DNA from 3 places in the Selenomonas sp. oral taxon 149 str. 67H29BP genome. Region 1 is predicted to be linked to each of the others. Evidence: riboswitches for the same ligand, from Rfam matches in the RefSeq annotation. Region 1 holds a riboswitch; each other region holds the start of a gene.
The links. Region 1 has a riboswitch for cobalamin ahead of HMPREF9166_RS09440 (methylmalonyl-CoA mutase family protein). Riboswitches for the same ligand answer to the same signal wherever they lie in the genome.
Positions count from the first base shown of each region.

Region 2: it holds a riboswitch for cobalamin, as region 1 does, so the genes downstream of both, HMPREF9166_RS01450 (DASS family sodium-coupled anion symporter) here and HMPREF9166_RS09440 (methylmalonyl-CoA mutase family protein) in region 1, are expected to answer to the same signal.
Region 3: it holds a riboswitch for cobalamin, as region 1 does, so the genes downstream of both, HMPREF9166_RS04140 (TonB-dependent siderophore receptor) here and HMPREF9166_RS09440 (methylmalonyl-CoA mutase family protein) in region 1, are expected to answer to the same signal.

Region 1 is NZ_GL397087.1:2,004,368-2,014,609, reverse strand. Features, by position in the region: gene HMPREF9166_RS09460 (methyl-accepting chemotaxis protein) at 1-1,417, opposite strand, end outside; gene HMPREF9166_RS09455 (peptide-methionine (S)-S-oxide reductase) at 1,722-2,279, opposite strand; gene meaB (methylmalonyl Co-A mutase-associated GTPase MeaB) at 2,292-3,470, opposite strand; gene scpA (methylmalonyl-CoA mutase) at 3,763-5,961, opposite strand; gene HMPREF9166_RS09440 (methylmalonyl-CoA mutase family protein) at 5,961-8,144, opposite strand; cobalamin riboswitch at 8,580-8,808, opposite strand; gene HMPREF9166_RS09435 (G5 and 3D domain-containing protein) at 8,907-9,716, opposite strand; gene pflA (pyruvate formate-lyase-activating protein) at 10,042-10,242, opposite strand, start outside.
Region 2 is NZ_GL397087.1:296,205-306,446, forward strand. Features, by position in the region: gene HMPREF9166_RS01420 (YafY family protein) at 1-518, opposite strand, end outside; gene HMPREF9166_RS01425 (ABC transporter ATP-binding protein) at 861-1,628, opposite strand; gene HMPREF9166_RS01430 (iron ABC transporter permease) at 1,625-2,638, opposite strand; gene HMPREF9166_RS01435 (ABC transporter substrate-binding protein) at 2,647-3,714, opposite strand; gene HMPREF9166_RS01440 (hypothetical protein) at 3,840-5,429, opposite strand; gene HMPREF9166_RS01445 (LysR family transcriptional regulator) at 5,404-6,348, opposite strand; cobalamin riboswitch at 6,647-6,822, shown strand; gene HMPREF9166_RS01450 (DASS family sodium-coupled anion symporter) at 7,135-8,544, shown strand; gene HMPREF9166_RS01455 (ankyrin repeat domain-containing protein) at 8,930-10,162, opposite strand.
Region 3 is NZ_GL397087.1:858,195-868,436, reverse strand. Features, by position in the region: gene HMPREF9166_RS04160 (TonB-dependent siderophore receptor) at 1-359, shown strand, start outside; gene HMPREF9166_RS04155 (TonB-dependent siderophore receptor) at 538-2,535, shown strand; gene HMPREF9166_RS04150 (TIM barrel protein) at 2,538-3,509, shown strand; cobalamin riboswitch at 3,669-3,905, shown strand; gene HMPREF9166_RS04140 (TonB-dependent siderophore receptor) at 4,191-6,125, shown strand; gene HMPREF9166_RS04135 (ABC transporter substrate-binding protein) at 6,277-7,263, shown strand; gene HMPREF9166_RS04130 (methyl-accepting chemotaxis protein) at 7,694-8,797, shown strand; gene HMPREF9166_RS04125 (GNAT family N-acetyltransferase) at 8,917-9,405, shown strand; gene HMPREF9166_RS04120 (amino acid ABC transporter permease) at 9,675-10,242, shown strand, end outside.

The sequences.
Region 1 (10,242 bases):
CGGAGCTCGCAGCGATGGCATTCAGCGAGGCACGCACTGCAGCAACCGCCTCCGTGATCTTCTCGAGCTCGCTGACCAGCTCCTGATTTGCACTGCGCGTCTCATGCACCTGCTGACGAATGCCGGTCATCTTTTCCGTGACATCGTCCGCCGCAAGGCTCGAGCTCTCAGCGAGCTTGCGCACCTCCTCCGCGACGACAGCAAAACCACGTCCGCTCTCCCCCGCACGTGCAGCTTCGATCGCAGCGTTGAGCGCGAGCAGATTCGTCTGCCCCGAGATGCCCTTAATGAGATCGATGATCTGATTGATGTCCTCCGCATACTGCGTGAGCGTCTGCACATTCCGATCCATCGTCATGACAATATCGCGAAGGCCATCGGTCTGGGATGCAACACGTGCCGCACCGTCCCTTCCATCCGCTGCCTTTCCCTCAGAATCCGCCGAGAGGGCAGCAGAGCGTTTGGCAGCCGCGAGCATCTGCGCCATGTGTTCCGCGATCTGTTCCACATGGTCCGCGAGGGCCTGCATATCCGTATTCTGTTCATTCGCCCGCCCTGCGACATCGGTGACGGAGCCGGCGACCACTTCGACGGCCTTGCTGCTCTCACCGCTTGCCTGCGAGAGTGCACCGGAGAGCTGTGCAACCTCCGCTGCACTCTCCTGTGCGCCGCGTATGATCGTACGCAGTTTCCCGACGAAGGTGTTGAAGTAGAGGACGATCCGTCCGATTTCATCATCGCGCTCTGCGTGAAGCTGCTGCGTCAGATCCCCCTCGCCCTCAGAAATGCCGCGAAACGAATCCGTCAGCGCCGCCAGGGGGCGCAGAATCTGTGTGAGAATCAGCCAGAGTGCACCGCCCACCACAAGAACAGCAAGCAGAATCACGCCGAGCTGGATGTCCTTGGACCTTTCGATCTTCGCCTGTCCGGCGGCATCGTAGGCAGCGACCAACTTGTTGACCTCTGCCACAAAGGGCGCAACCTCTTTTGCTGCCTTTGCCTCTGCGGTGCGGCGCGCCTCCTCATCCGTTCCCTCGGCAGCGGCACGGATATCAGCACGATACGCCTCCCACAGCGGCTTCACAACGCCGAGCTGTCGCTGGACCGCCTCATCCGCGGGTGCCGTCAGCCCCATCGCCGCATCGCCCTGCTCCAGCCCCTTCAGAATACGATCGTAGTCCTCCAGATTCTTCTGCATCGCCGCGCGCAGCGTCTGTGCGTCGCCCTCATCTGCCGACACGAGCCGTGCTGCCCCCCACGAAAGCTGATAGGCGCGCATCCGCAGCGAGCCGGAAGCGTTGACCGCAGGCGCATCCCCCTTGAGTTCATTGAACGTAAAGAAGTTCAGTCCAACTAATCCCACGATGAATACAAACAGCAGAATAAGAATCGACTGTAGTTTCGTGCGTATGCTCATACCTGTCTCCCCTTTGGTTTCCCCGTCCATTCTGCACACTGTCGCAAGATCCGGCACATGCGCGTATGGAACGACACTATAGAACTTTTTTATTCTTTTGATTATAGCATAAAATAATTCTGTATAAAAATAAAAATCGTCTATGATCCAAAAAAAGACCACTGGTCCCACGGGCCAATGGTCTTTTGAGGGAATCGCTGATAAAATAAAATCTGTCAGATTAGCGCAGATTTTTGCCCAATTTGCCGACACAGTGCGGGCAAAAAATGCGCTAAGACGGCAGTGCTGGATTTATCAGTACTTCCTATAGTTTAACAAGTTCGCGCAGACGTGCAAGGTTGATGTAGGTCTCCGTCTCGGGATGCCGCGTGAGATAGCCCTGATGCTCCTCCTCTGCCGGCTGGAAAGAGGTCAGCCGCTCCATCGTTGCGTGCATAACGCGCCGCGCCGCCGCGCTGCTGTTCGGATCATTGAGTGTCAGGTGCTCCCCCGTCGCGGGGCAGCGTCCCTTGCCTGCGAGAAAGGTGAGGTAGAGCGCAATCTGCGGCTCGTCCTCTGCGCTCTCGTAAAAGATGCCCGCGCGGTACATAGGGCCACGCACATAGCCCTGCCCGTCGATGCTGTACGGCGTAACGACAGAAAAATGCAGGTCGAGAAGCTGTGAAATGTCCGTCTTTTTCGGATCGTAAACGATCTCAACGCCCACACGACCGCCCGACACGCCTGTCAGCGCATCCTCGTGCGCGGTCTGCGGCGCAGCGTTGATGTAGCCCGTGCGGGCGGAGACGATGCCGCGCCGTCCGCGAAACACCTCCTCGAGCTCGTACATATCCGCACCCGAAAGGCAGATGCGTTTCGTCATGGGTACACCTCCTCAATTCGTAAAGAGGTCGACCTGCCGTCCCGCCGCACGGTGCACATCGAATACACTGAGCAGCTCCGCAACTGCCTGGGTCGGTGAGATGCCGCCCGAGAGGACCGCATCTTTTACCTCGGGCATGCGCCCGCGCACAACGGCATCGTCGAAGAACAGGTTGTGCAGATGCTCGTCGATCATACTGTTCATCCAGTCGAGCAGCTGCCCGTCGCGCCGCTTCTTCCACACGCCGCTCTTCGTGGTCTTCTCGCGAAAGATGCGGATGATCTCCCACAGCTCGGCAAGTCCTGTCTTCTCGATCGCGGAGGCAAGGTAAGCGTGCGTCTCCCAGCCCGGTGTCGCGGGGCGGATAAACTCGATCATGCGCTCGTACTGCCCGCGTGCGACCTTCGCCTTGATGAGGTTATCCCCGTCCGCCTTGTTGATGACGATCGCATCCGCAAGCTCCATGATGCCCTTCTTGATGCCCTGCAGTTCATCGCCCGCGCCCGTCAGCACGACGAGCAGGAAAAAGTCAACCATGGAGCGCACCGTCGTCTCGGACTGCCCGACGCCGACGGTCTCGATGATGATAACGTCGTAGCCGGCCGCCTCGCAGAGCAGCATGGTCTCACGGCTCTTGCGCGCGACGCCGCCGAGTGTGCCGCCTGCAGGAGAGGGGCGGATGAACGCCTCGGGACGGCGCGAGAGGGTTCCCATACGTGTCTTGTCGCCGAGGATCGAGCCCTTCGTGACAGAACTTGTGGGATCAACGGTGAGCACAGCGACACGATGTCCCGCATCGCAGAGCATATTGCCGAACGCCTCGATCATCGTGGACTTGCCTGCCCCCGGCACGCCCGTGATACCGATGCGCAGAGCATTGCCCGTCTTCGGCAGCAGGCGCTGAAGCACGCGCTGGGCACGCTTGAAGTGCTTGCTGCTGTTGCTCTCGATGAGCGTGATCGCACGAGATAGCGTCATGCGGTCGCCGCGGGCCACGCCCTCAACATAGTCATCTTCACTGAGGACAAGTTTGCGGTGGGACATCCCTGTCCCGTTCAGCAATTTCGGGTTGATGTTGCCGACGGTCAGATCCTTGATGCCCTCGATGCCGCCCATGACGCTCGTCGTAAACTTCGCGTCGGCGTCCTCGGGTACCCAGTCGGGCCGTTCTGTGGTATATTTTTCGCTCATAAAGCCTCCTTTCCTACTAGGAAAAATTATGGCGTTGATATTTTCTGTATTGTATAGACGTGCAGTTCCCCTGAGCAAACCCTAGAGAAGCAAGCGGAAAAGAGGACACGTTCTGCCCCCTGCGGATTTTAACCGTTCAAGCGGAGCGCGTTTGGAATCCGCAGGTGTTTTGGCAGATAAGTGTCCGACCGCTTGCGTAACGAGGGTTCTGCGAAGGGGCACGCACGGCAACCATTCTGTTGTATGGCGGCAAAACGCCGCCCTCATGCAGAGAGCGGCGCCGCTATTTGCCTTATCCTGCGGCTTCTTCCTTCGCGCGTGCGATGAGAAGGGTCAGGAGCTTGATGCCCGCCTCGGGGATGTTCGTACCCGGTGCGAAGATCGCAACCGCGCCGTGCTCGTAGAGGTTGTCATAGTCCTGCACGGGGATGACGCCGCCGATGCAGACCATGATGTCATCGCGGCCGAGCTTCTTCAGTTCATCGACGAGCTGCGGCAGGAGCGTGTTGTGTCCCGCTGCGAGGGAGCTGAACCCGACCATGTGCACGTCGTTGTCGACCGCGTCCTGCGCTGTCTCTGCGGGCGTCTGGAAAAGCGGCCCCACGTCGACGTCCCAGCCCATGTCGGCGAAGGAGGACGCGATGACCTTCTGCCCGCGGTCGTGTCCGTCCTGTCCCATCTTCGCGACGAAGATACGCGGACGGCGGCCCGTGAGTTCCTCGAACTCGTCCGCCATCTCACGGGCGCGGTCAAGCTCGGTCTTATCCGTAAACTCGGAGGAGTAAACGCCAGAGATCGTATGAATGACCGCCTGGAAGCGTCCCGAGACCTTCTCCACCGCATCGGAGATCTCGCCGAGCGAGGCGCGTGCGCGCGCCGCATCGACGGCCGCCTCGAGGAGGTTGCCGTTGTCGCGGCTCTCTGCCGCCTTCGTGATGCCCTCAAGGCATCGGCGCACGTCGTCTGCGTTGCGCTCTGCGCGCAGTTTTTCGAGACGTTCCACCTGTGCCTGGCGCACCGCTGTATTGTCGATCGCGAGGATCTGCAGGGGATCTTCCTTTTCGAGGCGATACTTGTTCACGCCGACAATGCTCTCCAGCCCAGAGTCGATCTGCGCCTGACGGCGTGCCGCCGCCTCCTCAATGCGCATCTTCGGCAGTCCCGTCGAGATCGCCTTTGCCATGCCGCCGAGGGACTCGACCTCCTGGATGTGTGCCCAAGCACGGCGAATGATCTCGTTTGTGAGTGACTCGACGTAGTAGGAGCCGCCCCACGGGTCGATGATCTTGCAGACGCTCGTCTCGTCCTGAATGTAAAGCTGCGTGTTGCGTGCGATGCGTGCCGAGAAGTCCGTCGGCAGGGCGATCGCCTCATCGAGCGCATTCGTATGGAGCGACTGTGTGTGCCCGAGTGCCGCTCCCATCGCCTCCATCGCCGTGCGCGCGATATTGTTGAACGGATCCTGCGCTGTGAGTGACCACCCCGAGGTCTGGCTGTGCGTGCGGAGCGCCATCGATTTGTTGTTCTTCGCGCCGAAGGACTTGACAATCTTCGCCCAGAGAACGCGCGCCGCACGCATCTTGGCAACCTCCATAAAGTAGTTCTTGCCGATCGCCCAGAAGAATGAGAGACGCTTCGCGAAGTCGTCAACGGCAAGTCCCGCCTTGATGCCCGTGCGGATGTACTCAAGACCGTCCGCGAGCGTGTAGCCCAGCTCGATGTCCGCCGGCGCACCGGCCTCCTGCATGTGGTAGCCGGAGATGGAGATGCTGTTGAACTTCGGCATATACTTCGTCGTGTACTCGAAGATGTCGCCGATGATGCGCATGGACATCTCCGGCGGGTAGATGTAGGTATTGCGCACCATGAACTCTTTCAGAATATCGTTCTGAATCGTGCCCGCCATGATCTTCTTATCGACGCCCTGTTCTTCGCCCGAAACGATGAAGAACGCGAGGATCGGCAGCACTGCGCCGTTCATCGTCATGGAAACGGACATCTGGTCGAGCGGAATGCCCGAGAACAGGATGTTCATGTCCAGCATGGAGCAGACCGAGACGCCTGCCTTGCCCACGTCGCCGACCACGCGCGGATTGTCCGCATCATAGCCGCGGTGCGTCGGGAGGTCAAATGCGATCGAGAGTCCCTTCTGCCCGGCGGCGAGGTTGCGCCGATAGAAGGCGTTCGACTCCTCGGCCGTCGAGAACCCCGCGTACTGGCGCACCGTCCACGGACGGAACACGTACATCGTGGAGTAGGGCCCGCGCAGGCAGGGCGGAATCCCGCTCGCAAAGTCGAGGTGGTTCATGTGCGCATAGACATCGTGATCGTAGAACGGTTTCACGGGGATGCGCTCCATCGTCTTGTGTGTGAGTGCCTCAAACGTCCGTCCCGTACCGCCTTCGAAAAGGGCGCGCCATTCCTTGGAGTCTGCGGACGGGCTTTCGCCGAGGCTCATGCCCGTGAAATCCGGGTTCGTAAAGCCTGCCATTACGCAATCATCCCTTTCTGTTTCTGGAGACCCTCAAGGATCTCATAGCAGTTCGCGCGGACGGAGATATATTCGTCAATGCCCGCTTCCTTGTATGTCTCAAGCAGATCCTTCGGCGCGGCGCCCGCGAGAAAAACGCGTGCCTGCGGCAGCACCTTGTGGAGCTTTGGTGCAAGGGCAGGGACGATCTCGGGATAGGTCGCATCCGTAGAGCAGATGACGACGGCATCCGCACCGCTTGCACGCGCCGCCTCCGCTGCCTCATCGACGGTCTTAAAGCCGTCGTTGCCGAGTACCTCGAATGCACCGACCTGCAGGAAGCCTGTGGTAAAATCTGCGCGCGCCTTGTGCTGCGGGATAGGGCCCATGTTCGCGAGGAAGATCTTCACATTGTCATCCTTCGCTGCCTTGTAGTCCTCTGTGCGCCGGCGCAGCGCCTCAAAGCGTTCGCTCCAGCGATGCGGGGCAATCGCCGCGACCGTCTCCGCACCTTTCCCCGCCGTGAGCGCCGCCATCAGCTCGGCAATCGTCGCCCCCGCAAGCGCCGCCTCAACAGCATTCTGAACGGAACCATCTGCCTTGAACGCCGCAAGTGTCTCGTCGCGGTGCTTTGTGTCGATGTCGGAGAGATATGCTTCGATATCTTTCGTGCGCTGTGCCTTGAGCGCTGCCGTATCCTCGGCGCGTGTCTCGAGCAGCGTCTCCGTCATGTTCGGATACATGTTGTTGCCGACAATACGGTCACGGCGCAGGTCGGCATTCTTAAAGCGGTCGGCGAGCACCTTCGCGATGCCCTCCTGAACCGTGCCTGCACGCAGTGCCGCAGCGATGCCGCCCTCTTTCTCGATGCCTTGGAACGCCGCCCAGATTTTTTCCTTCATCTGGTGCGTCAGCGTCTCAACCGCCCACGAGCCGCCGGCGGGGTCGATCGGCTGCAGGAGACCGAATTCCTCCTGGAGCATGATCTGGACGTTGCGCGCAATGCGGCGCGAAAACTCATCGCCCTTGCGGATGGGTTCATCAAACGGCGCACTCTCAAAGGAGTCGATGCCGCCGACAACCCCCGAGAAGATCTCCGTCGTGTTGCGGAGCATGTTGACATACGGATCGTAAACGGTCTTGAAGAAGAGTGCGGGGCGCGCATGGATACGCATCTTCTGCGCCTCGGCATTCCCGCCGAAGGCCTTCACGATCTGTGCCCAGAGCGGGCGCACAGCGCGCAGCTTAGCGATCTGCAGGAAGAAGTTTGCCCCCATTGAGAACGCAAAGGCAATCTGCGATGCCGCCGCATCGATCGTGAGGCCCCGCTCACAGAGGGCGCGCAGATACGCCGTCGCCGCGGCGAGAACTGCCGCGACCTCCTGTACATCGTTCGCTCCGCCGCTGCTGTAGACATCGCTGCGCACGAATACCGTACGCAGATGCGGTGCGTTCACCGTCGCCCAGCGCGCCGCCGCCGCGAGACTGTCATAGTATGAGTCAAGGGACGCGGGCAGTTTCCCGTCCGTCACAAGAGTGCCGATGGGATCTGCACCGACAATGCCCCGCACATTCTTCATATCCTCGCCTGCTGCACGGCGTGCCGCCGCGACGAGCGCGAGCAGGGGCACGGCATTTGCGCCCGTGTAGACGTAGAGGGGGAACTTCGCGAGGTCAAGTCCCGTGAGGAGGACGTGCATGTCCTCGACCGTCGTCACACTCGTCCCCGTGTCGCCGACCTTCTCCGCCTGACGCGCATCCACACCGGCGCGCGACGCCGTATCGAGCACAATGTGGTAGATCGTTGCGCCCTTGTCGTTCTCATGGCGCAGGAGTTCGTTGTTCTCCGCCGGGAGCGTCTCGTCACACGCCTGCGCGATGCCCCACGGCTTGCCGATGTAGCCCGCCGCATCCACGCCGCGGAGATAGTCCCCCATGCCGGGCATAACTCCCTTCGGCAGGATGTCCTCCGTATGCTTCCGCGTGTACATGGGGTCAAAGGTGAACCCCTCATAGGTCTTCGTGAACATCTTCTTTTCGAACGGCGCGCCCTTCAGGAGTGCCTCACAGGCGGCTTTCCACTCCTCATCCGTGGGCGGCGTGAATTCATCGAGCGGAACATCGGGGAAATCCTCAACATCCGCCGATTTCTTCAGAAGCTTCTGAAGTTCCTCGTCGCTCGACCGCTCTTTTTCTTCCGGCATAGTACGTCCTCCTTTAATTTATTCCGGGAAGGCTCTGTCAGTTCAATGGATGAACTGACATTATGATAAAGCAACCAATGCAAGTTTTGGACACGATTGCTAACCCTAAAAAAAATCGCCCTGAGCTTCCACCCTCAGAGCGTTCCCTCATCACGAGGGAAAAACGAGAACTGAAAAGATGAGCAATGTTTCCCCAAGGAGCAATGCTCCTTCATCCCGGGGAAATCTCTGCGCATGTTCCCATACGTGCGCACAGATCTCCGCAGGATCGCGCAGGGAATCGAGCCTTGCATAGAAAAAGCCCATCCCGCAGCAGCAGAATGGGTCTTTTTCGGTATCGTCACTCAGTTCTCGTGTCGTTTGGTCGCGGCTGCGCCAAACTTTATATCAAGCGAACGAATCCGCAAAATCTCCATCCCCATCACTCGCAGGTCAATCGGTGATTGTTAATCAAGCAGGTCTCCTGGCTCCAGTTCATCGCTCCTTCGCATCTTCCCGGGGGGCTTCCCCAGTGACTGCCGGCTCGCGCTGGCGTGCGAATTTGCTCACTGTTACAGTGGCGTGACCGCTCCGGCTTACGAGATCATATCTCCCTACCGGATTCCCTATGAAGCATTAAGGCTTTGCACAGCAAAACCTCTGCACTTGATCCAATTTCTATATGTAATTTTTATGGTACGATAGAATAGTACCACTGAAAGCACTTCTTGTCAATAAAAAAGAATCACTGTGTGAATAATTCCACAGTGATTCTCTCTTTTGTTACTCGAGGACGTAGACCTCAACCGAGCGCCGGCCGAACTGGATTGCCTCGTCATAGCTCTCCATGCAGAGGTCAATCGTGTTGCCGACGATCGCCCCGCCCGTATCCGCAGCGATTGCCTCGCCGTAGCCCGGGATATAGAGCCGCGAGCCGAGCGGAATGACGTTCGGATCGACGGCGACAACACCGCGGCGCGCCGCCATGCCGGTCGCCGTAATGCCGCTGCCGCCCCCGTCACTCGGGAGATAGGCGGATGCGTGCATTGTATAGGCTGCACGATAGCGGGGAATCCCCCGACTTACGCGTTCGGCCTCGCGCTCACGCGCGCGCCGCTGCTCCGCCGCCTGCTCATTCTCTGTGAGCTGTATTGCAAGGTTTGCGGTGACTGGTGTATCAACACCGGGGTTCACATCAACCTCGTTCATATTGTAGCCATACTCTGCCACAACGTCGCCGACGGTATGTCCGCTCGTCATAACCTGCTGCGTATCGCCCCAGAAGGAGATGGTGACGGGCACGGCGCGCCGTACGGAGATGTCCGTACGCGGCGGATCCTTGCTCTCCTGCACCTCGTAGGTGTCCTTCTCGCCGAGCGTAACGCCAAGTTTTGCAAAAATATCGTTAGGCTGCGTCTGCACCGTCATGTCGTTGATCGTCTCTCCATCGACATGCACACTCACGCGGTGCATATTCTTCGGCAAGCCGTTCATCGTGAAGCCGCTGGACATCAGCATCATGCCCGCCAGCGCCGCACAGAGCACCGTGTTCTGCTTCTTTCTCACAAATGTTCCTATGCTTTTCCACTGCATAGAATCCCCCCTTTGTTGGAGGTATTTTCCCACTTTGACCTGAATTTTTCATGAAGAATGGGATGTGAGTTAAAATTGAGAGCGATTTTCCGAGTTTGCGCGCCACTTTGCTAAAAAATGCAGTACAGAGCATCGTGCTCCATACCGCAGTTTTTTTATGGAATCGCTGATAAAATGAAGTCCGTCAGATTGGCGTAGATTTTTTCGTCCGAACGAGGTGGAAAACCGGACGCAGAGTGGTGCTCTGTGGAGGATTTTCCGCTGAAGTGCGGGCAAAAAAGATGCGCTAAGATGGCGGTGCTGAATTTATCAGTGCTTCCATTATTTATCTGCTGCGCGGCAGGTCATTTCCCCCGCACAGGATTGCCTCGGCGCGCGCGATCTCCTCGGCCGTCGGCACGGGCGTATCCCCGAGCGGGTACGGCAGATGAAGTGCCTCATATTTGTGCCGCGCCATCGCATGATAGGGCAGCACCTCCACGCGCTCGACCGTTCGCAGCGTCCCGATGAAGTCCGCCAGCCGGTG
Region 2 (10,242 bases), 1.7 Mb from region 1:
TACGGAACACTGCTCTTCGGATGCAGCTTGAAGTCCGTCCCATAGGTGTTGTAGGTAAACCGCACCTTGCGTTTTTCCTCGATGGCATCGTTGAGCACGTCGAGGGTGATCATCACCTGCTTGTTGTCCGCATGTGCGAGTTCGGGCAGATTCGAGATGTGCGCCACCTTCGCATGAAAGTAGCGATTGCCGAATGACCGCAGCTTTTCAACGAGGCGTCTTGCCTGCGCCGTAGAGAGCGTCCGCGAGAACAGCACGCTGTCGATCAGCATGCGCAGCTCGGCATCATCGAAGTCCCGTTCTACGAGCCAACATCCGCCGCGTGTTGCGATGTCGTAGCCCATATCCTGCAGGGACTGAATGTTGCTGCGCACCGAACGACGATCACAGGTAATCCCGTACTGCAGATGCAGCAGACGGATAATCTCGCCCTGTGTCAGCCGATGGTCTACATCCGAGTGCTCCTGCAGCACCTTTAGAATCAGCAGATTCAACATTTTCTTGTTTGCACCGTACATCGCGCTATCTCCCTCTCGTCTTGATTACACAGAGAGTATAGCACAGGTGATATACATTTTTTTGCACATTTCTCCATGCGCATATAAATAAATGGAGAAATAATCCATCGACCTCAATCTCAACTCCACGATATGGCGCTGCATATTTTCTCGTGTACCCCTCAACAGCAGCACTTTCAGTCTATAAGATTCGGACACCCCGTCATGCAATATGGTCGTTTCGGTTTTCTCGGTATCGCTTCACCTCCATCAAAAAAGCCCTCACGGAAAATTACTTCTCCGCGAAGGCTGATTCCATATCCAATTCTTGCTAAAAAACGCTGATAACTTGAAAATAATCTTTTACAACAGCGTCAACAGCCCCCGATGCACCTTATCCCCAACGCGTGTCTCCGTGACGCGGCAGTCGATGTCATAGAACCGACGAAGGTTCTCCTCGTTGAGCAAGCTTTCTGTCGGCCCAAAGAGGTGCTCCCCGCGCCGCATGAACAGGCTCTTGTCCGAGATCTTGAGCGCATTCTCGGGCGAGTGCGTATTCATGACAATGGTCATGTGCTGCTCTGTTGATAGCTTCTTCAGCAGGCGCAGGACAATCATCTGGTTGTGAAAGTCCAGATGTGCCTCCGGCTCGTCGAGGATCATCAGCTTCGGCTCGACCGCAAGTGCGCGGGCGATGTAGACCATCTGCAGCTGTCCGCCGCTGAGTTCGGTCGCCGCACGATCCGCGAGCGGCAGAACGCCGACCAGATCGAGCAGCTCCGCAACGCGTGCGCGGTCTGCCGCCGCAGGTGTCCGAAAGAGTCCGATGCGCCGCGCACGCCCCATCATGACCATCTCAAAGACGGTGTAGGGAAAGGCGGGCGCATGGCTCTGCGGCACATAGCCGATCACATCGCTGACCGCAGCAGGGTCGGGTCGCTGCCCGTCCACCAGACACTCCCCGCGCGTCCATGGCAGAATACCGAGCAGACAGCGCAGGAACGTCGTCTTGCCGATGCCATTGCGCCCGAGAATGGTGAGAACCTCACCCGCCGCGAGGGAGAAGGAGAGATCGGAGAACAGCTCATTTCTGCCGTCGTAGGAAAAGGCGGCATTCTTCACCGTAATCATGACCAATCCCCCTGTTTCTCCCGCGTACGCTTCAGCAGGAAGGCAAAGAACGGTGCGCCGAGGAGTGCCGTGAGAATGCCGATTGGCAGCTCTGCCGCAAGGAGACTCCGCGCGCAAATGTCAACGAGTGCGAGGAAGATCGCCCCCGTGAAGCACGCAGCGGGCAAAAGCCGCGCATGATCGACGCCGACCATGCGGCGGCACATATGCGGAATGACGAGCCCGACCCAACCGACAATACCGCAGACCATTACTGAGAGCGCCGTGAGCACCGTCGCCGCGACGATGGCAATGTTGCGGATGCTCGCAGGATTCACACCAAGGCTGCGTGCCTCCTCCTCGCCGAGCGAAAGGATGTTGATGCGCCAACGGATCGCAATCAGGAGCACCCCTGCGGCAATCATCGGCAGCCCGATGATCTGGATTTTATCAAAGTCCGCCTTGCCAAGGCTGCCCATGAGCCAATAAGTAATAGCGGGCAGCTTGTCATAAGGATCCGCGACATATTTCACGAGCGAGATGAGCGCGGAGAAGATCGACGAGATGATGATGCCCGAGAGCACGAGCGACATCATCGAGACAGAGCCACGGCTGCGCGAGAAATAGTACGCGAGTCCGACACTTGCCATGCCGCAGACAAAGGCGATGATCGAAGTCCCCGTGCCTGTCCCCCAGAGGAGGATGCCAAGCACGGCACCGAACCCTGCACCGCTTGAGACACCAAGCACGTCGGGGCTGACAAGCGGATTGCGGAAAATGCCCTGGTAGACAGCCCCCGAGAGCGAAAGCCCCGCGCCGACGAGCATGGCGAGGAGCGTCCGCGGCAGGCGCAGCTCCAGAACGACGGTCGATGCCATATCCGTCCCCGCATTGCCTCCGGCCGCGCGCATGAGAATGTCACAGACAGCCGTCGGCTCGATCGCAAAGCGCCCCGCTGCAAGAGAAAGGAAGAACACAACGATGAGCAGCACCGTCATGATCGTCCAGAGAGCTGCATTGCTTCGTTTCATCGGGCAGCTCACTCGTGCAGAATCATCTTGAGATCGGCATCCGTCAGCGTGTATGAGAAGAATTTCTCATAGAAGCCGCGCAGATCATCCGTCAGACGGTAGTCATTAAAAACATCCGGATGCAGTTTCTGCGCGATCCACTTGATCATCAGCGGTGTCTCGACACAGGGTGCATCCCAGCGGTACAGACCAATCGGAGCCTTGTAGACACGCCCCTCGCGCACCGCCTTGATATTCTTCCAGTTCTGTCCCTCAAGTTTATCCTCGAAGAGATCGGCCGGCTGAATCGGGTCAAAATTGCTGAGGATGATAACATCGGGATCCCACGCAGCGATCTGCTCCATTGTGACCGGCGTCCACTGTCCCTGCACATCCTTTGCGACGTTCACGCCGCCCGCCGTCTCGATCATCATCGTGTTGACGGTTCCGCCCGCTGCAACCTTGAGATCGCGATCGCGCAGGTAGAGTACCTTCGGCGTTGCTTTGCCTTCGAGTGCCGCCTTTTTCGTCTCAAAATACGCCATGATGTCCTGCTGAAAGCGAACAAGCTCCTCGGCGCGTTCCTCCTTGCCGAACACCTGACCGATGACGCGGATGCCCTGCTGAACATCCTCCAACGTACCGTACTTCAGCGCAATCGTGGGGACCTTCAGCTTCTCGAGCTGCGCAATCTCATCCTCCTGATAGTTCCAGACGATGATGGCGCTTGGGTTCAGCTTGCCGAGTTCCTCCATGTGGATGGAAAAGTCCTGCCCGACAAAGTCTGTTGCGGCATTCGCCATCCCCGGCGCAAGCACCTTGAGCATGGACTTCTCATACGACGCCTTCGCCGACGGGTGCATGCCCGCAATGCGGTCGGCCGAACCGTCTACCGCAAAGGCAACAGATGCCCACGGAATCGGCACAACGGCGATGCTCTTGACCTCTCCCGGCAAATGCACCTCGCGTCCGGTCGTGTCCGTCACAACCCGCTCCGCCTTGGGCGCGGCGGCCTCTTGCGATCCGCATCCTGCGAGCACGGAGCAGAGAAGCATCAGCGCTGCAAGAAAACCGAATGAAAAACGATGTGTCATCATGTCCTCCTATTTCTGCCTACACTTAAATATCCGCCCGAGATTATCAATTGACGGAAAGGTTATCATAGTCTTTAATCGAATGCAATTGAATAAATTCGAAACAACACTTCAATATTTTCGAATGATTATTGTTTCAGAAGTGCCTGTAATAGCGAAGTGAAGTCCGCGCCAAGTACACCACTTCCCTCTCCTGCAGCATCTCTGCCCGAAAGCAGCCCCGACGGCAGCGGAACAATACGCTTCTCCCCCATCACAGGCAGCAGCGCAGGATCGGCAATGACAGCATCTGCCGCATTCCATGCAGACTGCAGGTCTGCAGCCGTACGGAAGACGAGCACGTCGGTATCGGCTGCCTGCCGATAAAGTACTGCTGTCTCCTCTCCCCACGCATAGGCTGCGCTGTGGATATTGCAAAACCCATATGAACGAAGCAGATAAGCAATGGCTACGGCAGCAATCGGATCGGCGATGATGAGGATCTTATCCGCACGCATATCTCCCGCTGTCTGCTCCGCAAATGTGCCCTCTGAGGGCAAACCGAGCGCCGCAGCGATCTCAGCCCGCCAGGCCGTCCGGCCGGCATCCCCGAGCGGCAGGCTGCGGACAACGGGCACACCGCACTCCCTGTGCAGCCATTCCGCCGCAGACACACCGGCAACAGATACCAGCCAGACCAGCGCAGGGCGTTCGGTCAGTGCATCGCGTCCTGCAATGCACACATTGCAGCCGTACGCAGTGAGAAAATCAATCGGGGCATCCAGCTGCGCCATATCGCCGAACAGCAGCGGACTGTACCCGAGGATGAGAGCTGTCCGTCCCGCCTCCCGCCATCCGTCGGCCGCCTCCTGCACAAGACGAAGTGCCGCCTCTGCAGCACCGTACACGGCATCATGAAAGTCGTCCGTCGGTGAGGCACATGCGCGGCAGCCATGTTCCTCCGCCGCCTGCAGAACAGGCGTCGTCTCCATCGCCATAAACGCGGGCACCGGCGAACTGAGGAGATGCACCATGCGGTACGCGCCCTCTGCCGCAAGCGCACCGGTCTCTGCGGCAGCAGTCTCCTCCATGCCGAAGATGTAGTCCTCTGCCTGCGGTATGAGCGCATAGATATCGCTGCGCCCCGGCATGAGATCCATGCGTGCGAGCGCATTGCGGCAGCCCGACGGCGTGACAAGGACATGCGCCGAGCCCTCTTCCCGCAGGAAATCCGCCACGCCTGCCGTATCGCTCATCGGCGGCGGCAGCTGGGCTGATGCCGTGACCGCCCCCTCCTCCGGCGGCAGTGCGGCGAGGATCTCCTCTGCAGTCTCGTGACGGATGCCATCCGCCTTTGCCAGAGGCCCGCGAAAGAAACAGCGCACGATGCAGCCCGTCTCCGCAGAAAGTGTGCGCTCGATGTCTGAAAAATCTGGGCGTGTGAGGATGTCGAGGCAGGAGAGATAGATCACGACCGCGCGTGTGCCAGGAAGGCGTGCGGCATCCCGCACCGCATCTCGGATCGCTTCCTCCGCCGTTCCGAGCACATAATCCTCTGCCCGCACGGCAGCATAGCGGAACTGCCCGAGTGCTCCGATCTGCCGTGCGCGCCGGTAAATGGAGCGAAAACAGATGAGTGCCCCTGCCGCAACGACGACGAGATCGCGTCGTGCCCACAGTCTGTCGAGGCTCGTATCAAAGTCTTTAATGTCCTCAGCGACGATTGGCTGCATCCGCATCCTCCCCGTAACGCAGCAGTGCCTCCCCACCCGAGAGTCCACTCTCTTCCTCAAGGATTTCGAGAAAAAGATTCATTGCAGGGCTGCGCCATTTATTCCGATGAACCCCGTAGTATGACGTGACAGTCATCGGATCCGACTGCGCGGCAGACAGCCGGCCGAGAGCCATGCGCTCCCGCACCGCATGATCCGGCAGTAGCGCAATCCCCATATCGTTCTCAACCAGATTGATGATGGTCTGCGTGCTTCGCAGCTCAATCATATTCGTAAACGAGATCCCCCGCTGCCGCAGATAGTCATCTGCCATCTGCCGAATCTCACCCGGATGCGGCATCGTGATCAGCGGCATCTCGTTGATCTCCATCTCCCGCTCACGAAAGTTCGGGCACCATACAGCCGCATCAACCGAGGTGTAGAAATGCACGGGATTTTCCTCAAACATCCAGAATGCGAGACTTTCCTTATCTCTTTCCTGAATCGTGTACGCGAGACCGACATCGATCTTCCCTTCACTGAGTGACGCAACAACATCACGGCTCGTGAGTGAACGCAGGCGCAGATCGACGCGCGGTGCATGTGCATGAAGATGTTGGAGCAGTGGGGGCAGACGGAAGCAGAGCAGCGACTCCGGCGCACCTACCGTGAGTGTCCCCTGATAGGCGGCAATGCCGTATTGAAAGCTTTTGATCTTCTTCACCGCAGCAAGCACCTCGTCCACATATGGAATCAGTGCCTCGCCCGCCTTTGTCAGGATCATGCGCCGCCCACTTTTCTCAAAAAGCGGTACCCCCACGAGCTTTTCCAGCTGCGCAACGTGGAATGTAATCGTTGATGGTGTGTAGCTGAGGAGACGTGCCGCCTTTGTAAAGCTGCCCGTGCGTACAATTGTCTTGAACGTCGTGAATATCTTTAGCTCCATCCGTATCTATCCTTATTGGCAAGTACGAAATACTCAAAAAAATGTAGAGAAGAACTCGTTCATTGTAAAATGAAATTGGACACATAAAAAGTCGAACATACAAAATTGCCGCAACAAAACACCTTTGCCAAGGCCGGTATATTCGACGCTCATTCTACCATAAAACACCGCGTATTCAAACATCTAAACGTCAATCAGCGCGTACAGTCAAGCCGATGATTCGACTCCTTCCGCCTCTCTCTTGACAATAGGCAGAAGCAGTGATATTCTTCCTCACGGAAGCCATCATCACGACAAACAGCATACTGATGAATCAGGTGTCGCAAGACTCAATAGAGAAGCCGGAAGAGCCGGCGCGGTCCCGCCACTGTGTCAGCGAGCGAATCTGCAGGAAACGTCACTGAGGAAACTTTGGAAGGCGCAGAGGAGCGATGAACTGGAGCCAGGAGAACTGCCTGATCGACGATCACCGTCTGACCTGCGAGCGACGGGAAGGGGATCTGTGTCTTGCGCTGGATCGATCCGCATCTTTGCGGTGACCTTTCGACGGCGGTTTTATGCGCTGTGACGCTGCACGCGGCAAGGCAAGGATATTTTGCAGTCTCTTCTCTCATTTGCAGAAAGGGGCTGCTTTTATTTGTGAACGTTCAGGACGCAGAACTGCCCTCTTCCCGCCGGCCTCGGACGTATGCTCTGCAAATCTACAGCTTCCATGGGCGTCGCAGGAAATGCTTTCGGCAAAAGGGGACTGCGGCGGAGAACTCATATTTTTGATGGGGTGAACACATGAACACGAAGAGAAGAAATGCACTCATCACGATCGGCGTCGGACTCATCCTATGGTTCCTGCCGGTTCCTGACGGAGTCACACCACTTGCCTGGCATTTGCTTGCGGTCTTTATCGCGACAGTGCTGGGCTTTATCCTGCATCCGCTGCCGATCGGCGCGGTGGCCTTCATCGCGATTTCCTTCTCCGCATGGGCAGGCCTGCTAAAGACGTCCGATGCCTTGGCAGGCTACGGCAACAGCACGATCTGGCTGATCGTCTGTGCGTTCCTCTATTCCCGCGGCTTCATCAAGAGCGGACTCGGCAAACGCATCGCTTTCCGCATCATCGAGGCAATCGGCAAGAGCGCGTTGTCGCTCGGCTATGCCATCGCCCTGAGCGAGCTTGTGATCTCGCCCGCAACGCCCTCGGCCACAGCGCGCGGCGGCGGCATTCTCTATCCAATCGTGCGTTCACTCGCGGAGGCTCTAGGCTCAAAACCCGGTGAGAGCGCACGCCGCATCGGCACCTACCTCATGCAGGTCGGCTACCATACAGACGCCGTGACCTGCACGATGTTCGTGACCTCGATGGCGGGCAACCCGCTCTGCGTGGCGCTCGCCGAGAAGACGCTGGGCGTTCAGGTCACGTGGATGGGCTGGGCGAGCGCTGCAATTGTGCCGGGACTCATCGCGCTCCTGCTCGTCCCCTATGTCATGATGAAACTTTCGCCGCCCGAACTCGTGCGTATTCCCGACGCCAAGGATCTGGCACAGCGTGAGCTTTACGAAATGGGGCCGATGAGCCTTGCGGAAAAGGGACTTTCCGTCATCTTCGTCGTCTCTCTCGCACTCTGGGCAAGCTCCGGCCTCACGAACATCGACGCGACACCCGTTGCCATGGGCGCAGTCTGCCTCATGCTGATACTCGACATCATCAACTGGCAGGACGTCATCCAGGAAAAGGGTGCATGGGACGCGATGTTCTGGATGGGCTCTTTGATGACACTCGCTTCGGCTCTCGCAAAATCGGGCATCATCACATGGATCGCCAATGGTGCGGGCGCGGCGATTTCCTCGCTCGGCTTCGGTTGGCTTATTTCCTGCCTCATCATCCTGCTCTTCTACACCTACATCCACTACGCCTTCGCCAGTGTCACGGCACGCATCAGTGCCCTCTATGCGGCATTCATCGCTGTCAGCGTCAGCGTCGGTGCACCGCCCCTTTTGGTCGCCATCATCTTCGGCATCTTCGCCGATGTGCCGATCTCCCTCACGCATTACGGCAACGGCTGCGCCCCGATCTACTTTGGCGGAGGCTATGTCTCGCAAAGCGAATGGTGGAAGAACGGCTTCATCATGACGACCATTACGACGCTGATCTACCTAACAATCGGCGCGGCATGGTGGAAAGTCCTGGGCCTTTGGTAAATAGTAAATCACTGGCAGCCCCCTACGTGGGGGCTTTTTATATACCATTCTCCCCTCCCTCGTTGCCCGTAAACAGGACGACAAACTCTTTTAGGCTCCCTGAGTCTGTCATAATATCCTCTTGTAACTGATTCTTGATATAATTCCAGAATAAGAGAATTATGACTTAGTGTAGGGGAAAATGGCTAATGATTCTTTGCAAAACTACAAGAGATCCCAAACGCTAGTACAGTGACTGGGATCTCTTGTATGATAGAGTTTTTCTTCGTTCAGACGTACGGACGGACATCCTATTTTCCTGTGATAGGTTGACCTTCATCAAATCGCTCTGCCATATGCTTGTAATGAAGTACAGCTGACTAAGCAGTATGAACTATCACAGCTGTCAGTACGAATTGCCATTTTCATAGGTTTCCTCCATATTTCCGGTTTTTGGATTGAACCCATCTATAAATAGCTCTGCACCATGTGCCAACAACAATTCTTTTTGTTCCTCGTTGTATTTTTCTCCTACAACAGACAGCTCATCATAAACCATGCTTAACGCCGATGACCGAATATGCCACTCATCCTTCGTACTGCACATAGAATCGAAATCCGTATTGTAATTAGGGTCAGCCCCTCTGCTTAGTAAAAATTCCATAATACGAGCGTCTGGAATATATACCGATTCGCATAGCGGAGTACACAGACACCCAAATCCGTATAAATTGATATCAGCCCCATGCTCGAGAAGGTAATCAACGCACTTCTGCATCTGGGAAATTTTTCGTTCCACATCGTCCATGGATTTCCTAGGATCACATTCATCCAAATAATCATCTGCGACAGCCTCAACACATTTATAGACCGGAGTCCCACCGTCTTGGTCTATCGCCAGTACATCTGCACCGGCTTCTATTGCAATCCGTATGGCATCTATGTCGAGATTATCACAGGCCTTAAATAGTGATATATCCTTCTCTGTAAAGCGATTTATCTTCTCGCCGTGTAGTAGCTCCATATCCTTGAGAGAAAGCGTCGTAAAATAATCCTTGATTTCGTCCCATCCATAAGAAATGTCCTTTCGTTTATATCTGTTCCAGCTGAGCAAATCGTGAGCTCCATAATCTTTTTTTACGTCATCTGTGTCGATGATAATGTTCAGAACAGGGGCCGGAGTCATGCTCAACGAAGGCCCATCAATAAAGGTAGAATCTGTTATTTGATATTCCGTGGAAACTGAATACCCCTCGGAAACTCTTATGATTCCAGATTCTGCAATCGACGCCATCGTTTCATACAGTGAATCAATTGCATCATTAGGTGTACCATTTTTATAGACCAGTTTATTAAAGGAACTGTTGATAGGAACCCATTTCACATCAAAGGCCGAGGAGTTTTTAGATTTCATTACGCCCAATGACATAACGATTAGCTGCATGGCATAGGACAGCTTAAGTGATGTAATTTGATTCAGAATTGACGTATCAAAGGGCAATTCATCATGCGTTTGTCCATAAATCCGAATGCTTTCTTTTGGTCTGCTTATCGCCACTGGAAAATATCCGCAATTATAAGTCCGTATATCCGCATTTCGCAGACAATCGTTCACGCTATAGATATCGGAAATATTCATGCTATACATCTCCTACAACAGATAACAGCAACGAAACAGACATCGGAAAGAGACATTCAATCGACAGTAATTATACCATT
Region 3 (10,242 bases), 1.1 Mb from region 1:
GGGGCGTGACCCTGCAGAATCCTCAGGTGAAGAGCACTAAGAAGAATCTCGGCTGGGAACGAAGCTTCGGGCGGGTTCAGCTCACGGGTGGGATCTCCTATCAGCGTGGGAAATGGACGTCCGATCTCTCCGCATCCTATCTGGCGGAGCGTGTCCAGCTGCCATCCAAAGAGCCTGCCTATGAGACGAAGCCGTACCTGCTCACAACGTGGAATACGGTCTATGCGCCCGATGAGAACAGTGAGATCCGTCTGCGCATCGACAACGTCCTCGATCGGCATGACAGCACGTCCCATGCCGGATCGGAGTACTATACGGCGCCGATTAACTACCTCTTGAGCTACAGCTACAAGTTCTGATGCCCTACCGCGCCATGGCAGGAACGGCGCGCAGGCATCGCAACAGCACAGCGGGAGACAGATACAACAATCATGAAATCACTTCGCCCATGTATTTGGGCAGTGATCATAAATATAGTCACAATCTCATAGATGCACTGATGGATGTGGCTTATCAGTGTTTTCTTAAAGAAGGAGAATGGTAATGCAAATGTGGAACAAACAACTTTTGGCAGCGGCGATTGCACTTTCTGCAACGACGGGACAGGTCTATGCGGCGGAGACGGCGGATGCCGATGTACCCGCCGGCGAGGAGGTTGCGACGCATGCTCTCGGTGAGACCGTAGTGACAGCGACGCGGACGAAGAAGCGTGACCTCGATGTGCCTGCTGCGACGACGATTATCACGGCGCAGGAAATCAAGGACAGCGGGGCGGCAAACGCGTCGGATGTACTTGCGAAGGTGAATGGCTTCGCCTATAAGTCCTTCGGCCCCAATGGTGCAGCGATGGGATCCATGACGAATGAAGTAAATCTGCGCGGGATTAAGGGAGGCGCACTCGTTCTTATGAACGGGAATCCGATAGCATGGCGCGGAAAGTATAACATCGACCAAATTCCCGCAAGCAGCATCGAACGTATTGAAATTGTCAAAGGGAGTGGGTCTGTCCTCTACGGCAGTGAGGCAGTCAGCGGTGTTGTTAATATCATCACAAAGAAAAAGGGTACAAACGAGGTTCATGTGGGCCTCGGCAACTATGGACAGCGCAGCTACGGTGTCAGCGTCGGGGATGAGCGCGTTAACTTCTACTATAACTATGATAAATGGGGCAGCAGAGACGGGCTTAGCTATGCAAGTGCATCGACTGCTCGTTTTAGAGGAGAGACGCGTCTGGATGTCAGAGATATCATTAGACAGAATGTAGGGCTTTCTTATCAAGTGAACCCCAGACTGAATTTCCTTTTTGGTTACTATGAAACGGAGGGGAAATATACGAGTGAGGTATCTCAGGCACGGGGAGGCACTTCAGGCTTGCGTGTGGGGGATGTAATTCAAGCCCGTAAATATGAAACAAAACAGTATATTACGCAGCTGAATTATCAGGATGCCAATTGGAAGGGAAGCTTGTTCTATAATACGGGAAATTTGGCATATGAGGGACCTACATACATCATCCGTTCATGGCAGAGAAGGAATAGTTGGTACCATACGCGTGAAAAGAACAGTTCATACGGTATGGATGTACAGCGCACTTGGAAGATGAGTCCAAAATCCACCGCTATATTGGGCTTTGACCTTGTGCACGAAATGTATGCGGCGCTTCCCACCTCTGCCAGCACTCGAAATGAACGTTATTCTCGTAATAACTGGGGGATCTTTGGACAGTGGGAGCAGCGCTTCGATAAGAGAAATACTGGTATTTTCGGACTGCGCGGGACGTGGACAACGGGGGCTCCACGCAGTCAGAACTACAGCAACCTCAGCGCATCTGGGCAGTGGCTGCACAAGCTCGATCGTGAGAACAGCCTATACCTGAATATCAGCCAATCCTTTGTCATGCCAACCTTTGCACAAATGTATAACGATAATGCTTCACAGCTGCCTTCACCGAATCTGCGTCCACAGAAAGGCATCAATTATGAAATTGGTTGGAAGCAGAATCATGATAGACATACATGGAAAGCTGCAATATTCCATATACGTGTTAAGGATAATATCACTCCTCACATTGACGATCTGACAAATCCGGTGCGCTACTATACGAATGAGGAGATGCGGAACGTTGGAGTGGAACTTTCCCATGAGATTCGGGGAGCAAATGGCTTCTCCTACAACTGGGGGGTAACGTGGCAGAATCCGATGACAAAGAATACTGAGAATAAACTTGGATGGGTGCGTACATTTGGAAAAGTTCAGCTGACAGGAGGCGTGAACTACCACAAAGGAAAATTGACATCTGCGCTCACTGCTTCTTATCTTGCTGATCGTGTACAGACGCCAAACAGCAAGCCCGCATTTCGTTCTAAACCGTATCTGCTCACGACATGGAACACAGCCTATGCACCCGATGAGCACAGCGAGATCAATCTGCGCATTGACAACGTGCTCAACCGTGATGATACAGTGGGGCACTCAGGGACAAAATATTATGTTGCACCGTTCAACTTCCTCCTGAGCTACAGTTACAAGTTCTGACCATGCTTACCTTAACCAATCTCTCCAATGCGGACTGCGATGTGGAGCATATCCTTCACGGCGATACGGATGCTCTTCCTGCCATCCTGCAGGAACCGGGGCTTGACGGCATCGAGTTCATGCTCTGTGCGCCGTGGGATCGCACGTTGTTTCCATCCACGTACATCAAGGGGGTACATCTCCTGTTTTGGCCGACGTGGGTTGACTTTTGGCGTGGGGATCGGACCGCACTCATGGCGGAGTTCGGCAGTGAGGACAATATCCGAGGCTACTACGGCTCGTTGGATGTTGCCGACTGGGTGGAGGGCTGGCGGGAGAATCTGCGGCGGGCGGCAGAGTGTCAGCCGCAGTATCTCGTCTTCCACGTTGCACATAACTGCACATCGGAGATGTATACGCGCATGTTTTCTGTCACGGATGAGGACGTCGTTCGCGCGGCCATCGAGCTTGTCAATGCGATTGCCGGCGAGATACCGAGGGGCTGCAAACTCCTTTTTGAAAATCTCTGGTGGCCGGGACTGACCTTTCAAAAACCGCAGCTCGCCGCTGAGCTCTTGGAGCGCGTCAGCTATCCCGACACGGGCTTCATGTTCGACACGGGACATCTGATGAACACGAACTTGGATCTGCAGAGCGAGGCGGAGGGCGCGGCATACGTGAAAAAGATCTACCACGAGCTTGGAGAATTGGGAAAGCGCGTCTATGGCATTCACCTGCACCAGTCCCTCTCAGGGGCATATACGCGGGAGATGATGCGTCGGCATGTAGGATGGAAGACATCGCTCGACTGGCAGGCGGCGATGGACTACGTCATGCATGTCGATCAGCATCAGCCGTTTCATACCGATGCGGCACGCCGTATCGTCGAGACTGTCCAGCCAATGTATCTCGTTCACGAGTTCCAGCATCGTTCCCGTGATGATCTGGCGAGTAAGCTGCGCATACAGCAGCGCGCCGCAGCGCACGACCGATAGATTCAGGTTCACTGCATGGTGTGTCTTTTCCCTTTTATCGAGCACTGCTTTGTCATGTATTCGTAGTGCCCTATATCGGGATTTAGTGTTGTTGGTATGTTTGCGCTTGACAAGACAATAAATTCGTACTATAGTACAATAGGTTGAATTACTGGAAAACTGAATATTGTCGAGTTAGGTGTCAAAGACTTAATAGAGAATTCGGTGAAGGCTCTATGGCCGTATGCCATGCAGACCGATGCCGAAGCGGTCCCGCCACTGTATCAGCGAGCGAGCCTGCAGGGCGTGCAGAGATGATCTGCCGCCCCGATTTGCCACTGGAGGAATGTCCTCTGGGAAGGAGCAGGTGAACGATGACCTGGAGCCAGGAGAACTGCCTAGTTATGAATCACTGCTTGTACCTGCGAGTGACGGGGAAGGGATTCTATCGTGAGCGTATATTGTGCGCCCAAATCATATTTTTTCGTGAGTCTATCCCCTTTCTGTATCGCAGGAAGGGGATTTTTATTTCCATGATTCATGCCATGCATCAAAAAGATGCGTCAAGATGCTTGTGCCGAATTTATCAGTGTTTCCTGAATATGCTTTTCTCTGACTGACGAAGTGCATCCCTTCGCAGCAGATGAATAGATGGTGTATTGCCCTGCAGTAATGTGTAATGTTTTAGGAGGAGATTACGAGATGAAGCGATTGGGTTCAAGGAAGAAGCTAGGAGCTGCTCTGACAGCAGCCCTCAGTGTAAGCGTGCTGTCCATGGGCGGGCATGCATTCGCAGCCGATGTGAGTGATACGGCAGATGAACATACTCTGGGGGAGACGGTCGTCACGGCGACAAGAACCCCGAATAAGGAACTCAAGACGGATGCAAATATCACGGTGATTACAGGCAAGGACATCGAGCGCCGCCACTACACCGACCTCACGCAAGCACTGCGCGATGTACCGGGTGTTACGGTCAATGCGTATGCACCGGCGGGATATAACAACAGCAATAAATTCTACATCAACGGGTCGGAACATGTGGTCCTTCTGATCGATGGTGTCCGCCAGAACTATGCGGGGGGCTTTTCGGCCTCTTTGGCATCTGCGATGAAGGATCTTAGCGGCATCGACCGCATCGAGGTACTGCACGGCTCGGCGTCAACGCTCTATGGATCGGATGCGAAGGGCGGCGTCATCAACATCATCACGAAGAAGGCATCGGGGATGAAGACGACGCTCGGCATCGGCTACGGCAGCTATGGGCGTCAGCAGTACAGCATCGCGAATGCGGGCGGTGAGCGCGGATGGGACTGGCGCATCAAATACCAGAAGGATAAGAGCGGAGACTTCAAGGACGCACACGGCGATACAACGCCGTCGAAGCTCGATGCAAACTCCGTCAGCCTGCATCTTGGCAAGCAGCTGAGCAAGGCCTCCTATCTTGCGTTTAATCTGCGTTCGTATAAGGACTCGGATCGCTATCAGGCACTCTATGAAAAGCGGCAGGGGCTCAATGTCAATCGTGGAAACTATGATTATTTGGATGGTGATTTGATCTGGAACGTGCAAATCGATGACACAACCAAGAATCAGATGAGTGCTTCGCGCAGTAAGTATGCGTATGATCTTACCAGTCACTACATTGATGGGTGGACACTTTTGCCGGCGCAGTCGTTTGATGAGTACGATATTCAGACATGGAGGTTCAGCGACCAATTCGACAAGAAGCTCGGCGATCATCTATTGACAGCGGGCTTTGAATTCACAAAGGATGATACGACGATCAAGAACCGCGGCGTTGTGAGCATTGATGATCGTACGCTCATCAATCGCTCCTTCTATTTGCAGGATCAGTGGAACATCCTTCCGACGCTGAAACTCACAGCGGGTATTCGTCATGACAGCAACTCGTCCTTTGGCAGTCACAACAGCCCGAGTGTCAGCCTCGGCTATGACATTGATCCGATGACGCACGCCTATGCTTCTTACAGTGCGTACTTCATCACGCCGACGCCGAATGAACTTTATGCGCCGACATACGGCAATCCAAACCTCAAGCCCGAGTCCGGCAACACGAAGGAGATCGGTATTGCCCGTGACTTTGGCAGAGGTTTCAGCCTCACGGCGAGCTACTTCAAGCGCCACTCGAAGGATCGTATCGGTTACCATCCTGTGACATACGTGAACATCAATGTCGGCGATGAGGATGCCCATGGCTGGTCGCTGCAGCTCGCGAAGCGCGTTGACTCGCATCTGCGCGCGCGCCTCGGTTATACACGGACGCATGTCGGCAAGACGGAGCAGAGAGGCGTGAATGCAGACGGTTATCTGCCCGAGGATCAGTGGAACATCGGTGTCGACTACCGCAACCGTGCATTCGATGCGTCGCTGCTTGCGCGCGGGATCGTTGGACGCCCGGGACCGGTACGCGGTGCTTTCCCGACGGATAATTACTGGGTCGTCGATCTTGCGATGAACTATCAGATTGCCGACGCAACAAAGGTATATCTCAAGGCGAACAACATTTTCAACCAGTTCTATGCCGAGCATTCGAATGTAAAGTGGGGCGCTCCCGGAGAGTGGTGGACGGCACCCGGACGCAACTTCATGGTCGGTGTGGAGCAGAGCTTCTAACGTTTCCTTCCGGCAGCGTTCCCATGTGGTGCGTCGCTCGGGTATCTCATAACTTTATAACACAGTAACTCCCCTTTCTGCGCTGTAGAGAGGGGAGTTTACAAAATAATGAGGCAAGTTTCATGAGAGGGATAAAAGGAGTTGTGGAACGATGAGCAGATGGCTGCGTGCAGTGATGCTGCCGTGCATATTCATGCTGTTATTCTCTTTGACGGGCTGTGGTATTTCGGACAGGCAGGCTCAGAACACCTACAATGTTACTGATGCGGATGGGACGGTTGTGTCTATTTTGCATAAGCCTCAACGGATCCTGACGATTGGCGCGAGCAGTGATGAGATGATGCTTGGCCTTGTGGAGCCGAAGCGCATGGCTGCCATCAATGAGACTCTTGCCAATACAGAGGATACGAATATTCCATGGGTACGTGAAAAAATCTCAAATGTTATTTCTCGCAACCCATCAGTGGAGGAAATCGCTGCTTTGCGGCCGGATCTCGTTGCTGTTCCGGAATGGCTGCCGAAAGAGAATGTCGATGCAATACGAGACCTGAATATACCTGTTGTTGTATTCAAGTCAGCAGCCACCATAGACGATATCCATGAAAATATACGCTTGCTTGCTGCGGCTGTTGGAGAATCGGAGCGCGGGGAGAAGCTCATTAAGAAAATGGAAGACAAACTTACTGAGCTCCAAGAGAAAATTGCCTTAGTGCCGGAGGAGAAGAAACACAAGCGTATTGCGCTTATTTCCATTATGCCAAATTATGGCGGCGCGGGGTCTACCTTTGATGAACTCTGTCGTTATACGGAGTCCATCAATGCAAAGGCTGCAGCAGGGAATCATATGGGACAGGAGATGACAAAAGAGCAGCTTATTGCTGCGAATCCTGACTACCTCTTCTTCCCCAGCCACGAAAACGCGGGGTCGCGGGAAGAAGGGTTTGGCAAGCAGTACTTAGAAGACCCTTCGCTGGCGCAGATGACGGCCATACGGGAAAAGCACATTGGACATCCGTGGGCGCGATATGCCTACAATGTTTCTCAAGATATTGTATTTGGCATACAAGAGACTGCATGGATTCTTTATGGCGATGAATTCCGACTGTCGCGACAGGAGTTTTTGACGGCTGTGGAGTAAAGGAGGTTCTGATACATTCGATGATACCCCCGTGACGTAGTTTTTGCTGCTCGTACTTTGACGGAAAATCCTCCACAGAGCACCACGCTGCATTCGGAGTACCACACATTCAGACGAAAAAACGACACTGATCTGGCGAATGTCATTTTATCGGCGGCCATTTTAAGGAAGCACTGATAAATTCGGCACGCCCATCTTGACGCATCTTTTTCGCCCGCTTTTCGTTAGCAAATCCTCCACATAGCCCTCGCTATGCGTCCGGTTTGCTGCCTCAATCGGACAAAAAATCTACGCCAATCTGGCATACCTCATTTTATCAGTGTTTCCTTAACTTAGGGCGGTGCATCAGGCCGAAGACTTTTTGCTTGCATATATAGGATGATATGGTACAATAAATCTAAGGTTGAGAAATGTTTTTGGAGGGAATGCAATGTTGGACAAGAACAGTGCCGCTGCCGGTGATACACAGGATTTTGCAGGGAAGATTCAGGGAATTATTGCGGGGCATGAGAAGAATGAGCTGTTCTCAAAGCTGCATGACAGCGAGCCATACGCCGCAGAGCTGAATGCACTGATCGACTGTGTGAACGAGGAGCTTGAGTATCAGCGCTTTCGTCTGCGTACGGTCAACGAGGCAATCAAATCCGGTATGTGGTACATGAAGATCAATCCGGATTTCAGCATTGCCTATGCAATCTGGTCGGATGAGTTCCGCCGTATGATCGGCTTCCGTGACGCATCGGACTTCCCAAACACAATCGAGTCGTGGAGTTCGCGTCTGCACCCGGACGATGTGGAGGGAACGTTTTCCTCCTTCAACGCCTGCATTCGGGATCTCACGGGTCATACGCAGTACAATGCAGACTATCGTCTCAAGGTTCATGACGGCAGCTATCGTTGGTACCATGCGTCCGGCAATGTTGTACGCGACAAGAGCGGGCACCCGGAGGAGATCATCGGTGTCTTTGTCGATATCGACGAGGAAAAGCGGAAATCGGAGGTGCTGGATCAGACCGCACAGAAGAAGGAAAAGTTCTACGGCGAGCTTGAGACGATGCTCAGCAGCCTGTATGCGTCGATTGATGCGATCACGGAGAGCGTGAGTCAGACGATGGAGCGCACGATGGAGATCTCAAACGTACAGGAGGAGATCACGAAGGCTGCAGAGGATACGCGCGGACAGACGGAGAACACGCTCAAGATGTCCGAGCTCGTTATGACGATCTCAAAGCAGACGAACCTTCTCTCACTGAATGCCTCTATCGAGGCGGCACGCGCGGGCGAGGCAGGACGCGGCTTCTCCGTTGTGGCGGAGGAGGTCAGAAAACTTGCCGACAGCAGCCGCGATGCCGCAAGCAAGATCTTCGAGGCACTCGAATCCATGGAGAAGGCGGCAAGTCATATCGCCGAGCGCATTAAGTCCATCAACGGACTGATTGAGAATCAGGCGGCGAACATGAAGGAGATCAGTGCCTCGGTTGAGGAGGCAAAGGCAATGTCGGACAACATCGAGGCATTGTCTAAGAAGTTGTAACCATATATCCATGGGTCAATATTGACTTGTAAACGACCGCAGTCCCCCATAAGCAGCATCTTTCGTGTGCTTATGGGGGAAATTTAGTTTATCTATTCAAATAAAAAGGGGATGAGAAGATGTCAAGTGACATCATACTTCGTACCTATCAGCCGGGAGATCCAAGCAAGGTCTGTTATTTTCAATACGAGCTCTATAAGCGTCAGTATGGCTTTAACGGATTTTATGAACAGGAGATGCTGCGCGGGATGGCGGAGCTCTACGATGACGTGGAGGGCAGTCAGATGTGGATTGCCGAACTGGATGGGAAGATGGTCGGTGATATCGCAGTCATCAAAAAGGGGACGAATCGGGCACAGCTGCGTTGGCTTGGTGTAGATATGGATGTGCAGGGACATGGGCTTGGAAATCGTCTGCTGGCGGAGGCGATTTCTTTTTGCCGCAGAAAAGGTTACCGCCAGCTCTTTCTGGGGACACTCGATCTCTTAAAGCCTGCACGCCATCTTTATGATAAATTTGGATTTCATCGAACGAAGAGTGAACCTTACAATGAATGGGACAAAAACAGAGAAATGTGCCGTGAGATTTGGGAATGTGAATTAACGTAATACAACAGCTGTAAAGAGCGTGAATTTATTGACAGCACAGGGGGATTGAAATATAATATTAAGGAATCACTGAAAAAAGAAGTTCGTCAGATTGGCATAGATTTTTCGTTCGAACGAGGTGGAAAACCGGAGGCAGAATGGTGTTCTGTGGAGAATTTCCCGCCGAAGTGCGGGCAAAAAGATGCATCAAGATGATGGCGCTGAATTGATCAGTGCTTTCTTAAGACGGCTGTTTATGCCGTCGTACTATTGACGGAATGGATGAGTTTATGAATTTCGATATGAATCTCGTGGTTAATTCGTTCCCGCTCCTGCTTGTCGGTGCGGGCGTGACGATTCAGATCACGGTGCTCTCGACGGCGATCGGTTTTGTGATCGGTCTGGTCGTGGGCGTGGCGCGCATCTCGCATCTGCGCCCGCTGCGGATGCTGGCGGAGGTCTATGTGGAGTTCTTCCGCGGCACGCCGCTGCTCGTGCAGATTTTCCTCTTTTACTTTGCCCTTCCTGTGATCACGGGGCAGCGCATCGATCCGTTCATCGCAGCGATCTCCGCCTGCGGCATCAACTCCGGCGCGTACGTGGCGGAGATTTTTCGTGCGGGGATACAGTCGGTCGATGAGGGGCAGATGGAGGCTGGGCGCTCGCTTGGTATGACGTGGCTGCAGACCATGCGCTACATCATTGTGCCGCAGGCGTTCAAGCGCGTCATTCCGCCGCTCGGCAACGAGTTTATTGCGATGCTGAAGGATTCGTCCCTTGTCTCCGTCATCGGCTTTGAGGAGCTGACGCGGCGCGGTCAGCTCATCATCGCGAAGACTTACGGGTCGTTTGAAATCT